DNA from 2 places in the Lysinibacillus sp. NPDC093692 genome. Region 1 is predicted to be linked to the other one. Evidence: riboswitches for the same ligand, from Rfam matches in the RefSeq annotation. Region 1 holds a riboswitch; the other holds the start of a gene.
What was found. A riboswitch is a leader RNA that binds a small molecule or an ion and turns the genes downstream of it on or off. The one in region 1 is predicted to bind S-adenosylmethionine.
Positions count from the first base shown of each region.

Region 2: linked by a shared signal. The riboswitch ahead of ACQKN4_RS21335 (methionine ABC transporter ATP-binding protein) and the one ahead of metA (homoserine O-acetyltransferase MetA) in region 1 are both predicted to bind S-adenosylmethionine.

Region 1 is NZ_JBNNUW010000008.1:36,530-44,037, forward strand. Features, by position in the region: gene panF (sodium/pantothenate symporter) at 1-982, shown strand, start outside; gene ACQKN4_RS10675 (hypothetical protein) at 1,123-1,350, shown strand; gene ACQKN4_RS10680 (TSUP family transporter) at 1,488-2,258, opposite strand; gene ACQKN4_RS10685 (TrmB family transcriptional regulator) at 2,384-3,169, shown strand; gene ACQKN4_RS10690 (nucleotide excision repair endonuclease) at 3,241-3,612, opposite strand; SAM riboswitch class I at 3,807-3,917, shown strand; gene metA (homoserine O-acetyltransferase MetA) at 4,072-5,007, shown strand; gene ACQKN4_RS10700 (endospore germination permease) at 5,172-7,013, opposite strand; gene ACQKN4_RS10705 (hypothetical protein) at 7,050-7,283, opposite strand; gene ACQKN4_RS10710 (Ger(x)C family spore germination protein) at 7,287-7,508, opposite strand, start outside.
Region 2 is NZ_JBNNUW010000025.1:74,524-82,031, forward strand. Features, by position in the region: gene ACQKN4_RS21315 (HEAT repeat domain-containing protein) at 1-861, opposite strand, end outside; gene ACQKN4_RS21320 (response regulator) at 858-1,742, opposite strand; gene ACQKN4_RS21325 (MetQ/NlpA family ABC transporter substrate-binding protein) at 2,176-3,033, opposite strand; gene ACQKN4_RS21330 (methionine ABC transporter permease) at 3,130-3,798, opposite strand; gene ACQKN4_RS21335 (methionine ABC transporter ATP-binding protein) at 3,788-4,816, opposite strand; SAM riboswitch class I at 5,080-5,185, opposite strand; gene ACQKN4_RS21340 (thioredoxin family protein) at 5,248-5,550, opposite strand; gene ACQKN4_RS21345 (toprim domain-containing protein) at 5,567-5,908, opposite strand; gene gcvH (glycine cleavage system protein GcvH) at 6,108-6,488, opposite strand; gene ACQKN4_RS21355 (arsenate reductase family protein) at 6,579-6,935, opposite strand.

The DNA of each region.
Region 1 (7,508 bases):
GGGCTTAAACTACACAACGGCACTGTTTATTTTTGCGATTTCCGTGTTAGTTTATGTGATCATTGGGGGCTTCCGTGCTGTTGCGTTGACGGATACGGTGCAAGGCTCGATTATGGTGATCGGAACAGTTATTTTATTAATTGGGACAATTATCGCTGGCGGAGGAATTGATAATATTATGGCTTCGCTTGTCGCTGAGAATCCGAATCTCGTATCTCCATTTGGAGCTGAAGGTGAATTAACGCCATTATACGTTTCTACATTTTGGATTTTGATCGGTGTTGGAGTAGTGGGGCTTCCACAAATCGCTGTTCGTGCGATGAGCTATAAAGATTCAAGAAGCATGCATTTAGCCATTATCATTGGCACTATTGCCATTGGGACAATTATGTTTGGGATGCATCTAATTGGTGTTTTAGCACGACCAGTGATGCCAGGTATTGAGATTGGTGATAAAGTTATGCCACTGCTAACATTAAAGGTTTTACCGCCATTTTTAGCTGGTGTTGTCTTAGCAGCACCAATGGCAGCAACGATGTCTACAGTTAATGCGCTCCTAATGCTTGTTAGCTCAACAGTAGTGAAAGATATTTATTTAAATTATATAAAGCCAACTGCGAATGATACGGAAATTAAACGTGCAAGCTTTATTGTTACAGCAGTGATTGGTTTAGTCGTTATCGTTTTTGCACTAAATCCACCAGATCTATTAGTATGGCTTAATTTATTTGCTTTCGGCGGACTAGAGGCAGTCTTTATTTGGACAGTCGTTTTAGGACTATATTGGAAAAAGGCGAACAAATACGGTGCGATAGCGTCAATGATTTCAGGGATGACCTTATATATTATCATTGATCGTTTTTACCCTTCTGTCTTTGGCATGCATACTGTGACAATTCCAATCGTCGCTTCCTTATTCATTTTTGTTATTGTTAGCTTATTAACGAGTCATAAATTTAAAGACGAAAAGTTGTTTATCTGACTTATAAAACGCCGTAGAGATTGAATATCTACGGCGTTTTATATTGTATTCAAAGAGTGATAGATAATACGTCGAGAGTCGTGGATAGAAACCTTGAATTGATGGATAGAACGTTCAGAGTCGTGGATAGAAACCTCGAAATGATGGATAGAACGTCCGAAGTCGTGGATAGAAACCTTGAAATGATGGATAGAACGTTCAAAGTCGTGGATAGAAACACTGAATTGTTGGATAGAACGTTCGAAGTCGTGGATAGAAACCTTGAAATGATGGATAGAACGTTCAAAGTCGTGGATAGAAACCTTGAAATGATGGATAGAATGTCGAAAGTCGTGGATAGGATTACTGAATTGATGGATAGAACTTGAATCGACGGAAAGGGTCAATGGAACGACGGAAAGAACCCCTGATACAACGAAAAACCTCTCTCGAATTAAAAAATAGAACACCCAAAGTTCATAAACAAACAAAAACGCCGTAGAAATAGCGTATCTACGGCGTTTTTTTAATGAATTATGTAATCATAAGCATTTTTAGTGAGCAATGTAATCGTTACGATAATAAACAATACGCGAACAAAGCCGCTACCTTTTTTTATCGCCATACGGGAACCTACAAATGCACCGGCAATTTGAGCTACACCCATCAGTAAACCGTAGACATAATGAATTTGACCTAAGTAGGCGAACATTAAAAGGCCTGCAAAATTACTTGCTAAGTTTAAAAATTTGGCATTTCCTGCTGCCTTTAAAAAATCGAAGCCGATTAATAAAAAGCTAAAAATTAAAAATGAGCCGGTTCCTGGACCAAGGAATCCATCATAAAAACCAATGCAAAATAACAATAGCATGAATAAAACTAAGTGCGTAGACTTTAAATTTTTGACTGCAGCTACTGAACCCCAGTCTTTTTTGAAGATTGTATAGACTGCAACAGCTGCAAGCATTACTAGCATAAGTGGTTTTAGTAATTCGGGGTTTATTAAATGTACTGTCCATGCACCAAAGAGTGATCCAATAAAGGCTAGGGGAAAGTATTTGATAACCGAACGAATTTCTAGCTGACCGGAACGATAAAAGGAAATGGTTGATGTTAAAGACCCCATTGTACCAGCAAGCTTATTAGTTGCTACGGCTGCTGCTGGATTTAAACCGGCAAACATGAGGGCGGGTAATGCAATTAAGCCACCACCACCAACGACGGCATCCACAAAGGCGGCTAAAAATCCAAAAGATATTAATAATATGACTACATTTAAATCTACTTCAAATAGCATGTATACACCTCTTTAGATAGTTACTACTGAAATAGTAACTAAATTTCACGTGTCTGTAAAGACTAATTTTTTCGTTGGCTAATCTTCATAGCCTTCAACTATAATAGAGGAAATGGAGGGATTCGATGGAATTATTAATCGCCCAATTAAAAGAACTGGGATTCACAGAATATGAAGCAAAGGCCTATACGGCACTCGTACAAAATAGTCATGTTAGTGCCTATCAAGTAAGTAAGAACTCCGGTATCCCACGTGCAAGAATATATGACATACTTAATGTGCTTGTTGAAAAAGGGTTAGTACTGAAAGAAGAAACGGCAGATCAAACGACATACTCTTCCATTCCTGTTGCTGTGTTTTTACAACAAATTGAGCAACGCTGGCAATCGAATTTCACGTCGATTAGTGATCAATTAGAAAAATTAGAGGTAAAAGAGCAGGAAGCGGAGCATAAGGTTGTGACGCTAAAAGGAAAAGAGGCAATCGTCAATTATTGTCAGTCGTTATTACAAAAAGCGGAGAAAAAAGTACTATTATCAATGTGGGAAGATATGTATGAAAAATTGCGAGAAGATATACACGAGGTCGCTCAGCGTATTTCGGTTCATGGAATTACTTTGTATGTGGATGAAAATATTGCATCGATTGACCAGCACCGCATTACTCAATATACGAGGAATGCTTCCACGCCCCATTGGTTTATTCTGTCTATAGATGGTCAAGAGATGATTTATGGACACTCACCGTCCAATCAAGAAACGGCTTTTATAACAAATGACCCTGTGCATATTTATTTATTAGAGGATTATATTTGGCATGACGTGCTTGTCAATCGATTGTTAACGCGCGATGATGATATGGAGCTTGAGGAATGGATTACTAAAGAACGTAAAGCCTTTTTCGTAGAGTGAAGATAATAAAAGAATCTACAAGCACAGATGGCTTGTAGATTCTTATTTTTTGTAATATAAGATCTTTTATCTTAATAAAAAACTTTATCAACATTGTATTTAGCGCGGAATGTATTAACCGCGTATGTTTCGTAAATTTCACGTTCCATTGGATCATCTACTTCGTACACTTCAATTTTGAAAACTTCATCACGATGATTTTTCATCGGTGACACATTGTCTTCAAAATGCTTTTTAATACGTTGACGAATTTTACGTGCTTTACCGACAAATAATAGTTCATTCTGTTCATTGTAGAATAAGAAAATGCCGCCATTTTCACGAGTGATTTTATGGAAATCAATAAAACCGAAATACGGTGTGATTGGTACATCACCTGGTTTTAAATCTTGCTCGCGTTGGCGAATTACTAAATCTGGTTTTGGAAATTCAATTTTAATCAAACTATTCACGTTCCTCTCTGTTACTAAAGGTATATGTTAACATAATTACAGCTTGTTTACCATAAAATATATGGACTTAGCTTCAATATTAGTTTTAAACAAATTACATAATGACATGCATGGTTAATAACAAAATATTCTATGTATTGTTGATATTCTTAAATGTTCATGTTACAATTCTTTTTAATTAAATAATCTTATCAAGAGAAGTTGAGGGATTTGGCCCGATGACGCTTCAGCAACCTCTAACAAAAGTTAGAAAGGTGCTAATTCCAGCGAAGGATTTGTCCTTTGAGAGATAAGAGTGAACGTGGAAAACATCCTTCTCATTCTATCTCAAATGGAATGAGGGGGATTTTTTAATTTCATCGAAAAAAAGACTTTACGCAAGGCCTGTGTATGGAGACTAAGGCCAATAATGGGTTTAACAGAGAGAACTATAAGAGAGGGGAATGCAAGATGCCAATTAATATTCCAAAAAACTTACCAGCTGGAGAACATTTACGTGAGGAAAAAATCTTCATAATGGAAGAGGATAGAGCGAAAACTCAACAAATTCGTCCGTTAAATATCTTAATCTTTAATTTAATGCCAGAAAAAGAAAAAACAGAGCTGCAATTACTACGTTTATTAGGGAATACCCCGTTACAAGTGAATATTACATTTTTGAATACTGCTACTCATGAATCGAAAAATGTTAGTAAATCACATTTACAATTATTTTATACGACGTTCGATCAAATTCGTCATCGTCGCTATGATGGCATGATTATTACGGGTGCACCAGTAGAAAAAATGCCGTTTGAAGAAGTGAACTACTGGCAGGAAATTTCAGAAATTATGGAATGGTCCAAAACGAACGTAACATCGGTTCTACATATATGTTGGGGTGCACAGGCAGCGTTATACCATCATTACGGTATTGGCAAAATTGGGCTTTCTGCTAAATGCTCAGGTGTATATTCTCATGTCATTACGGATTTAACAGTGGATTTAGTACGCGGCTTTAGTGATTTGTTTACGGCACCACATTCGCGTTATACGTCTGTATCGACTGATGAAGTACGCAACCACCCTGATTTACGATTGCTCTCTTATTCAGAAGATGCTGGTGTTTTTATTGTGCAATCTAAAGACAATAAAAATATTATGATTACTGGTCACCTTGAATATGATGCGACAACTTTAGCGGATGAATATAGTCGCGATGTTGCGAAAGGATTAGATATTGATGTGCCCTTGAATTACTTCCCTAATGATGATCCAGCAAATGAACCGATTAATACGTGGCGTGCCCATACACATTTGTTATTCTCGAACTGGTTGAACTACTATGTTTATCAAGAAACACCATACGAATGGGATTTTGTTGATCAAATTGAATATCATATTTAATGCCATAGAAAAATGATGACCTTGATATTTTTGGGTCATCATTTTTTACTTTTCTCATTTCCGTTCCGGCTGGTCACTTTGTAGCTGCCGCTTTGCTTTCGCACAGAGCCTCCTGGGGGGCGTCCGATGAGCCGCTTCACTTTTGGTAATGAACCACACTGCTGTTAATTGTCTGGCGATTTTTTATTCTTATCACTGTTTGGTGTATTTCCGGTATCACTATCATTTTGTGTAGAATTGCCGGTATCGTTTTCAATTTTACTTTGAGTAGTATTTTCGGCAGTACTATTACTTGCATTTTGAGCAGAATTGTCATTGTTGCTACTACTTGTACTTTGAGAAGGATTACCACCATTGCCGTTACAATCGCTTTGAGTAGAATTATTGCTATTACTTGCATTTTGAGCAGAATTGTCATTATTGCTACTACTTGTACTTTGAGAAGGATTACCACCATTGCCGTTACAATCGCTTTGAGTAGAATTATTGTTATTACTTGCACTTTGGGCAGAACTATCATTATTGCTACTATCAGCACTTTGAGAAGCATTACCGCCACTGTCACTACTTGTACTTTGAGAAGGATTACCACCATTGCCGTTACAATCGCTTTGAGTAGAATTATTGCTATTACTTGTATTTTGAGCAGAATTGTCATTATTGCTACTACCCGCACTTTGAGAAGCGTTACCACCACTGTCACTACTTGTACTTTGAGAAGCATTCCCACCATTACCGTTACAATCACTTTGAGTAGAATTATTGTTATTACTTGCACTTTGGGCAGAACTATCATTATTACTACTACCAGCACTTTGAGAAGCGTTACCGCCATTGCTACTACTATCACTTTGTGTAGTATTTCCATTTTGATTTTGCGTACCGCTATTACATTGCGTATTATTTCCTTGATTACCATTGATTTTACGAATCTTAGCGACAAGTAATAATAGTAATGGCAATAAGATCATTAAAATGAATGCGAATATAGGCCATATATCTCTATTGTAAATATCTGAATGAATAATATTTGGATGAACAATTTGTGAAAGTCCAAGGATAATCATGCCGAGTGGAAAAATGAGTGGTCGATGATTTTTAATTTTACATAATTGTGCGATCCCGATAACCGAAGCATAAAAATACATAAAAGTTCTAATAAAAATAGTAATAATCCACATGGCTGCCATAATTACTTCCATACGTTGTAAAAAGTTCCCGATTGAAATTCTTTGGGCTAATGCATAGCTAGGGAATGTCCGTGAAGCAGTATTTGCCGGGCCAAGGACAAGGATCGATAGTGTGATGATCGTAATTAAGACAATTCCTCCCAAAATTGTGCCAATGTAAAACCCTTTTTGCGCAGATTTTTGGACGTTAACTGCGGAAGGGAAAATCATTAATAATACGACAATTGGGAATGAAAAAAGACTTATAAATCGAATGATACTAAAGAATAATGATTTTTTTGGTGCTTCCATTATTGGCTGTATATTTTCAATCTGGATGGAGGGTGCAATAAAAAGGACAAAGAAAATAAAAATTAAAGTAAATATTGCAAATAGTATTTCTGCAGAACGGGCAAAAACTTCAATTCCTAAAAATGCAGCATAAATGATGATAATACTGAACAGAAATGCAAACGCCATCGTAGGTGTTTCTGGCATTATTTCCGTTTTCATGAAAATTCCTATGAAATATAATAATTCACCGGCAGAAAGTAAAGATATAAGTATAAAGCCGATTGCAGTGAATTTTCCGAAAAAACGACCTAATATTTTTTCATTAGCTTCTACAAATGTAAGGGTGGGTGTTTTATTTCCTAAAGCAACGAAAAGCTTTAATATGGGCAAACTTATAACGACACCAATAATCGCTGCAATCCATGCATCTTGCTTTGCTTCACTGGCAACACTTGCAGGGATAATTAAAATAGCTGTACCAATTGAAAAAAGAAGGGTAATGATCATAAATTGTCTTGAACTAATGATTTCTTTTTCCATCATGAACTACCCCTTTTTTCTTAACATAATATTGCCTTATTACTTAGTTAGTGAGACGATGTAATCTTTAATAGGTGAAAAAATATAAGTAATCAAATCTAGTGGGCTCGGTATTTTGACCTTTAATAAGATCGCAATATTTAATGCGGCACCAAGCAATAAAAAAATCGAAAAAATAACGATCGTTTTCGTTTCTTTATTTTTTTTTAATGTTGGAATAAAGGCAAAGGCTATAGCAGCAGAAATAATTAGTATGAATATTGCCATCATCATAGTTTATTTTCCCTCCGACTTATTCACTAATGAGTTTTCCATCGTCCCTAAGCCTTGCGTGTTGACATGTACTTCGACTTTAACTGGTAGCTCTTGAAATATGGTTAGCCAATCTTTTTTTATTTTTTTCCACTCTTTCGGATTTGTGCGATGCAGTACTTCACCAAATCCAAAAATATCGACCCGATAACTTTGCTGAACTGTACTGATTGTTTTTTCGATTCG
Region 2 (7,508 bases), on a different contig from region 1:
ATAGTTTAGAGGTACATGCTTAAAGATTTTCGCAACCATTAATCTTATTTCCCACATATCTGATGTCACAAATGGAACATAAGGATCGATTTCATCAATTACACCAATTTCATAAAGACCTTTTAATGCTCTTATTTGTATTTCTGGAACCTCATGCGTTAATAGCTGTTTTAACCGATCAATGTATTGTATATTTCTTTTTACAGCTGCAGTATCAATTGCAGCAAATTGGATATTTGTTGTCCAGCTATTAAAGTCTTCAAATAATCGAATAAATACGTCATCCTCTAACAAGACAAATACTCTTCTATATTCGCTTTCAGAATAATGAATGTTCGATTCTTTAATTTTTTCGATAAACAATTCTGGTTGGAAGAGAGAGTATATTTTTAACAGTTGAAAATATTCCTCCTCCGAAATTTTGGTTTTTTCGAATTGAAGACATGTCTCTAATAAATCCTCTATCTGTAAATCAGCAATATGATATAAAGCATTCATCCTAATGCTCCATCGTTTACTGGTCAAATCCTTTTCATAATACTTTTTTAAATAGAGATTAGAAAACTCTTTTATTTTGTGTTCAACTTTCTCATTGCTTATATTTTTCAAATAAGATGAAAAGATTATTTCTATAGCTGCTACTTGAGCTCTCTCTCGGGGTACAAGCACTATAGAGAAAATTTCATCATTGATTAAATAGTTGTACCATTGCTGTGAAGAGTTTTGTAAAAAAGTATCACGCACTTCTGCAAAACGAATCTCCCGCTTGCGCTGAACAAGTATATAGATCGTAAATAAAAATAGAACTGTTAATAAAATACCGCTGACCGTTAAAAGAAAAGGAATCGACAGCTTGATCATAGCCAAAACCTCGCAAAAGTCTTCTTAATTTTTGCTTCTAACAAACGTAAATTAAATGGTTTTACGATATATTCATCGACGCCACCTTCATAAGCATTCAGTGTTGCACCCTCTGAGTTTCGTTCTGACATCATATAAATGATGAACTTTTTCTCATTCGGCATTTCTCGCAAAACGTGCAAAATTTCTAAGCCATTTTTACGTGGTAAAATATCGTTCATCAAAACTAAATGCATATGGCCAGATTTATAGTTATCGGACTGTAAAAAATCATAGCCATCTTCATAGGTCGACACGTCAAAAGTATAATGAGGAATGTCTAAATTTTCGAGTGTCGTTTCTAGCACTTTTCTAAAGATTTCATTTTGTTCAATAATGCTAACCTTTACTTGCTCCGTCGGTTGTACACGATAATCTGTAACCTGTTCTACTGACCAAGTCGGCTGTTCTTCATCTGCTAGTTTGTGCTTATTTTTCTCTAACAATGTTTCAAAATCAACATTATTATTTCTTATTTCAGTAACGGAAGCTTTTAACGCTATTTGTTGAAATTCCCTTTCTTGCGTTAGAATTGCGAAAATTCGTTTTAAAAATGCTTTTACCTCTACTTCACTACTTTGCAGAAAAAATATCCCCCAATGCATGCCATCTGCTAGTTGGAAAAGTAAATCTGTTTTTCGTATTTTAGATTTTAAAAAAGCTGAAATTTGATGATTCACTTGATTACGTTCTATATCAGTTCCTTGTGAGGAATTCGCTACTTTAAAAAAGACTGCAGTCATTGTTAGACGCGAACGAATAACACTCTCACGCAAAATTTCAAAATAACCCTTCACCTCATGCTCCTGCATGATATCTTCCGCAACGATTAATTTATTCATTTGTGTTCACTCCAGTTGATGGAAGAAGCATGTTATTCTTCTTCGTTATTTTTCTATCATTCTTTTGATTTATAAACACAACAACTATAGTAATAAATATGACTAAACAATTTCTATACAAAATTTTTGGTAAATCAATCACTTTTAAAATATTATTATATTTTTGTTATAAACTACAGAATAATACCTCTCCTGACAAAAAGTTATATTTTTCTGATAAAAGACAGCCTTTTTATAATAAGAAGAAAGGGTATGTAATCTTTTAAATTACATACCCTTTCAAACTACAAAAAACACTATTTTATTCCAGCTTGTCGACTCATCCTGTCAGCGCCAAATCGGAGTAAAAATCAGCCTTTGTTTATTATTCAATTCTTTCGATAACAAGAAAAAGGGTATGTAAGTTTTATACTTACACACCCCTTTAAATAAATTATTTAACTGGCACAACTGAGCCTTTCCATTCTTCAATAATGAAGTCTTGGATTTCTTTAGATTTTAATACTTCTATCAATTTTTTAATTTCTGGTTTTGTTTCATCACCAGCACGTACAGCTACAATATTTACATAAGGAGATTCTTTATCTTCAAGAGAAATTGCATCTTTCAATGGATTAATATTGTTATCGATTGCAAAGTTCGAGTTAATTAAAACTGCATCGCCTTCATTATTTTCATACATTTGTACAAGCATTTCTGGAGCAGTATTTGCATCGAATTTGAAGTTTTTAGGGTTTTCTGCGATATCTTTTATTTCTGCTGCTGTTTTATCAACGCCATCTTTTAATTTAATTAAGCCCTTAGCTTCTAACAATGAAAGCATACGACCGTGGTCTGAAACTGAGCTAGAAAGTAAAATTGTTGCACCTTTTGGTAGATCCTCAAGAGTTTTATATTTTTTAGAGTAAATTCCGATTGGTTCAATGTGAATGGCACCAGCATTTACAAAGTCGTAGCCATTTTCTTTCATGCTAAGCTCTAAGAAAGGTAGGTGTTGGAAATAGTTTGCATCAAGTTCACCTGATTCTAAATGTTGGTTTGGTAATACATAGTCTTGATACGTTTCAATTTTAAGATCGATACCTTCTTTAGCTAAAGCTGGCTTTGCTTTTTCCAAAATAACCGCATGAGGCGTATTAGAAGCACCTATTGTTAATGTTACATTTTCTTTATTGTCTGATTTATCACCAGATGATGCGTTTGAGTTTGTATCATCTTTTTTGCCAGCACCACAAGCAGCTAAGGCTAATACTAATACTGATAAAAATAATCCTGTTAAAAATTTCTTCATTTTATTGCACTCCCTTTTAACTAATTTAAAATATGTTAGCGGCATAAAACCGAAATAACTTTTTTGATGTTCGTAGCGAGATACGCTTTTTTCTTTTTAGCGTTTATCTGTTTTGGCTGTAATTAAGTCGCCAATCCATTGAATAATAAATACTACTATTAAGATTAATATAGTCGCCATTAAAGTTACATCTTGGCGATTACGTTGGAAACCATCTAAGAATGCTAAGTTTCCTAGACCGCCTGCACCGATAATACCTGCCATCGCAGTATAGCCAACAAGTGCTACAGCCGTTACAGTAAGACCAGAAATAAGCGCTGGGAACGATTCTGGAATTAAAACTTTCCAAATAATCGTTGACGTTTTAGCACCCATTGAACGAGCCGCTTCAATAACGCCTTTATCGATTTCACGTAATGAAATTAATACCATACGCGCATAAAATGGTGCAGCTCCGATAATTAGTGCCGGTAAAGCAGCATCTGCGCCACGAATTGTGCCGAGTAAAAATTTCGTAAATGGAATTAATAAAATAATCAAAACGATAAATGGAATCGAACGGAAAATATTAACGATTGAGCCTGTTAAAAAGTTCACCAGTTTATTGGCCCATAGTTGGTTTGGACTTGATAAAAACAATAAGATCCCAATTACTAATCCAAGTATAAATGTGATCACCGTAGAGATTGTTGTCATATACAACGTTTCATACGTAGCTTCCCACATTTTTTCCCAGTCGACATTCGGAAAGAAATTAGTTAGCATTGGCAATCACCTCCGTTTGTACTTCGACTGTATGCAAGTAGCTAAGTGCAGCTGCAACATTCGACTCTGTGCCTTCAATTTGTACAATAAGTGTACCGTACGCACCATTTTTTGTTTGCGAAATATTACCATGTACTATACTTACTTCTACATCACACTGTTTTACAAGATGTGAGATGACAGGCTGCTCTGTTTTTTCTCCTACAAATATTAGCTTTACAAGTTGTCCATTAGGGTAATTTGCTTTAATTTGTGCCACAGTTTCCTGTGTCTCCTTCGTATCTGTAATTTGAGAAACGAATTTTTTTGTAATGTCCGCTTGTGGCGCTTGGAATACTTGTAATACTTCACCACGTTCTACAATTTCTCCAGCTTCCATAACCGCTACACGGTGGCAAATTTTACGAATAACATGCATTTCATGTGTGATTAACACGATCGTTAAACCTAGTCGTTCATTAATATCGACAAGTAAATCTAGGATAGCATCTGTTGTCTCCGGATCGAGTGCGGATGTTGCCTCATCACATAACAATACTTCTGGATTATTAGCAAGTGCACGAGCGATGCCTACACGTTGCTTTTGTCCCCCCGATAATTGTGATGGATACGCTTTAGCACGTCCGTCTAAGCCAACTAGTGTGATCAATTCTTTCACACGTGCCTCACGTTTTGCCTTTGGAACACCTGCGATTTCTAGTGGGAAAGCAATGTTTTCCGCAACAGTTCGAGACCAAAGTAAATTGAAATGTTGGAAAATCATACTGACCTTTTGTCTAGCATCTCTAAGCTTTTGCCCCTTTATGGATGAAAATTCTTGATTGTTAACCGTTACCGTACCAGATGTAGGCTTTTCTAAACCGTTTAACAAACGAATCATTGTACTTTTACCAGCGCCACTATAGCCGATAATGCCATAAATTTCACCTTTATCGATAGAAAGGTTGACGTCTTTAACTGCTGTTAATTCGCCATTCGAGGTCTTGTATTTCTTCGTAATATTTTGAAGCTGAATCATAGCGAATTCTCCTTTTCTTATATCAATTGTGCCTCGGCATAATTGCGTCTGGAATCGGCTTTGTGCTGGCACAAAGAAATCCTTTTCGATTCCATGACATCCGCCGGAGGCTCTAGGCCAACATGACGTTGGTCACTCAGTCGTTGCCACAGGATGTGGCGTTCTTAGACTGAGTTCCTCTATTTCAGCGGCTGAAAGAAGTAAAAAACCCCTTCAACTATAGACAAGTAGAAGGGGTCACGTAACTTATACGTTGAACCGTTCTCTCATCTTTCAAAGATAAAATCTTTGGGTGATTTGGCACCTTTTCACATTTGTGATGGTTGCCGGGCTTCATAGGGCACTTCCCTCAGCCGCTCTTTATAAGAGTTCGATATATTTATATTTTTTAGTATATTCGTACTTTACCACGTGAGTAAAGTCCAGTCAATTTATTTTTTTAACAATTCGTATAAATACGGTACGGATTGAAAGGCATAAACCTTCTCCGTCACTTTTCCGCCTTCACATACAAGTAAACACGGTACACTTTCAATTTTATTTTCATAAGCGATTTGCTCAATAAAGTTAATATTCGCTTTACCAATCTGTAGCTGTGGCAGCAATTGTTCAACAACCGACATCATTTTCGATGCAACTACACACGTTCCACACATTGGTGTATATAAATAAAAAGCAGCCTTTTCACCAGACTGGATAGCCACGTCCCACTGCTCTTTTGACCATTCTTCCATCTTTTTTCACGCAACCTTACAAAATATATTCATTATGGATTGAGAAATGTGCACGAAGCAAAATCGCCGCTAACACCTTTCTCGGAGTTGTCTCTACTTCCTTATATGTTGGCATTGTACGTAAATGCTCGGCCTCTGGATAATGTCTGTCCATTAATGCTCGTAGCTTATCACCCGATGTATCTGCATCAAAAAATGTATAAAGCTCACAGCCTTCATATGGATCAAGTAACTCTTCTAATTGATGCACACCAATTGTACCATTCGTGCAAAGTATTTTAACATGTTCATTTAAAATAGGTTCAATTTGAAGCTTATCCGAACGGCCTTCGACAATTAAGCATTTCCCCTCGAACATAACGCCACCCCCGTTTAGACATATCCCTTATCATTATTATATCAATAAATCTTGTCATTGATACTGTTAGACACCTATTGTTAAGGGAATATACTGGCATTCACCCTCATCCACTATGATGGCAGAATGGATGAAGATAATAAAAAACGTCGGTAGTTTCCGACGTTTTTCTATTACAGGCTTGTCTTATAAGCTTGTCTTATTCTGCAATCATTTCATCGTATTGCTCAGCTGTCATAAGCTTTTCAACTTCTGATGCATCAGCAGGCTCTACAACGATCATCCATGCTTTTTCATATGGTGATTCATTAACGAATTCTGGGCTATCTTCTAAATCTGCATTTACTTCAACTACTGTACCTGAGATTGGTGCATATAATTCAGAAACTGTTTTTACAGATTCTACGCTACCAAATGGATCATCTGTTTTGATTTCGTCGCCAACTTGTGGAAGTTCAACGAAAACGATATCTCCAAGTTCAGATTGTGCGAAATGAGAAATACCGATACGTACTTTTCCATCTTCTACTTTAACCCATTCGTGCTCTTCAGAGTAACGTAAGTCTTTAGGTGTGTTCATGCAAAAACCCCTCCATAAATATGTAATATATTCACTTTCAGTGTGCCATACTTCTTTCATAAAAACAAGATTAAAAGCGATTAAAAGCGGTTATTTCCAAGCTTGCTCAAAATCTGATTCTTTAAACCCTAACGTAACTTTTTTCCCATCAGTTACGATTGGACGTTTAATTAACATACCATCTGAAGCAAGCAGTTCAAGTTGCTCCACTTCAGTCATTTCAGCAAGCTTATCTTTCAAGCCAAGCTCGCGATATTTCATACCAGAAGTATTAAAAAATTTCTTTAAAGGTAGTCCACTTACTTGCCATAAGTTTGATAGTTCGTCCTTTGTTGGCGGTTGTTCGACAATGTGTACATCTTCATATGAAACTCCATTGTCATTTAGCCATTTTTGTGCTTTTTTACAAGTAGTACATTTCGGATATTGAATAAATTGAATCGTCATTTAAAGGCTCCTCTACTATCATTTTTAGGAACTACATTTTCAGTGTATCCCTCATTTTCTGTAGTATACCATCATAACCGTTACGAACCAAAATGAAACAATTATTAACTTATTCCTTCCATATCGTGGGGTTGATTTCCGTTACGGCTGGGCGCTTTGCCGCTGACGCTTCGCTTTCGCGCAGAGCTTCCTGGGAGCGTCCGATGAGCCGCTTCGCTGCAGGGTCTCATCTGTGACGCTGATTCCCAAGGAGTCGCCCAGCCTCCACTCCAATCAACCAATTCATATAGCGTGTGTTTCTTGCATATTTATCCGATTTAATGTAATAAAACCAAGCTTTAGCTACCGGTGTTTTTTCGTGCGAAAGCGAAGTGTTATCGTAGCAGAATCAACAACAGATGTACAATCGCCCTTACTATTCTGATTGATTATGATGTGTAGCCTTAGCGTTCTCATTTGCCATTCATAAAATTTATTAAAGTTCTACGATATTGTTGATTGGAGTGGAAGGCTACTCGACTCCCGTGGGAAAGTGAGACAGGCGAGATCCTGGACTGAGCCGAGCGAAGGAAG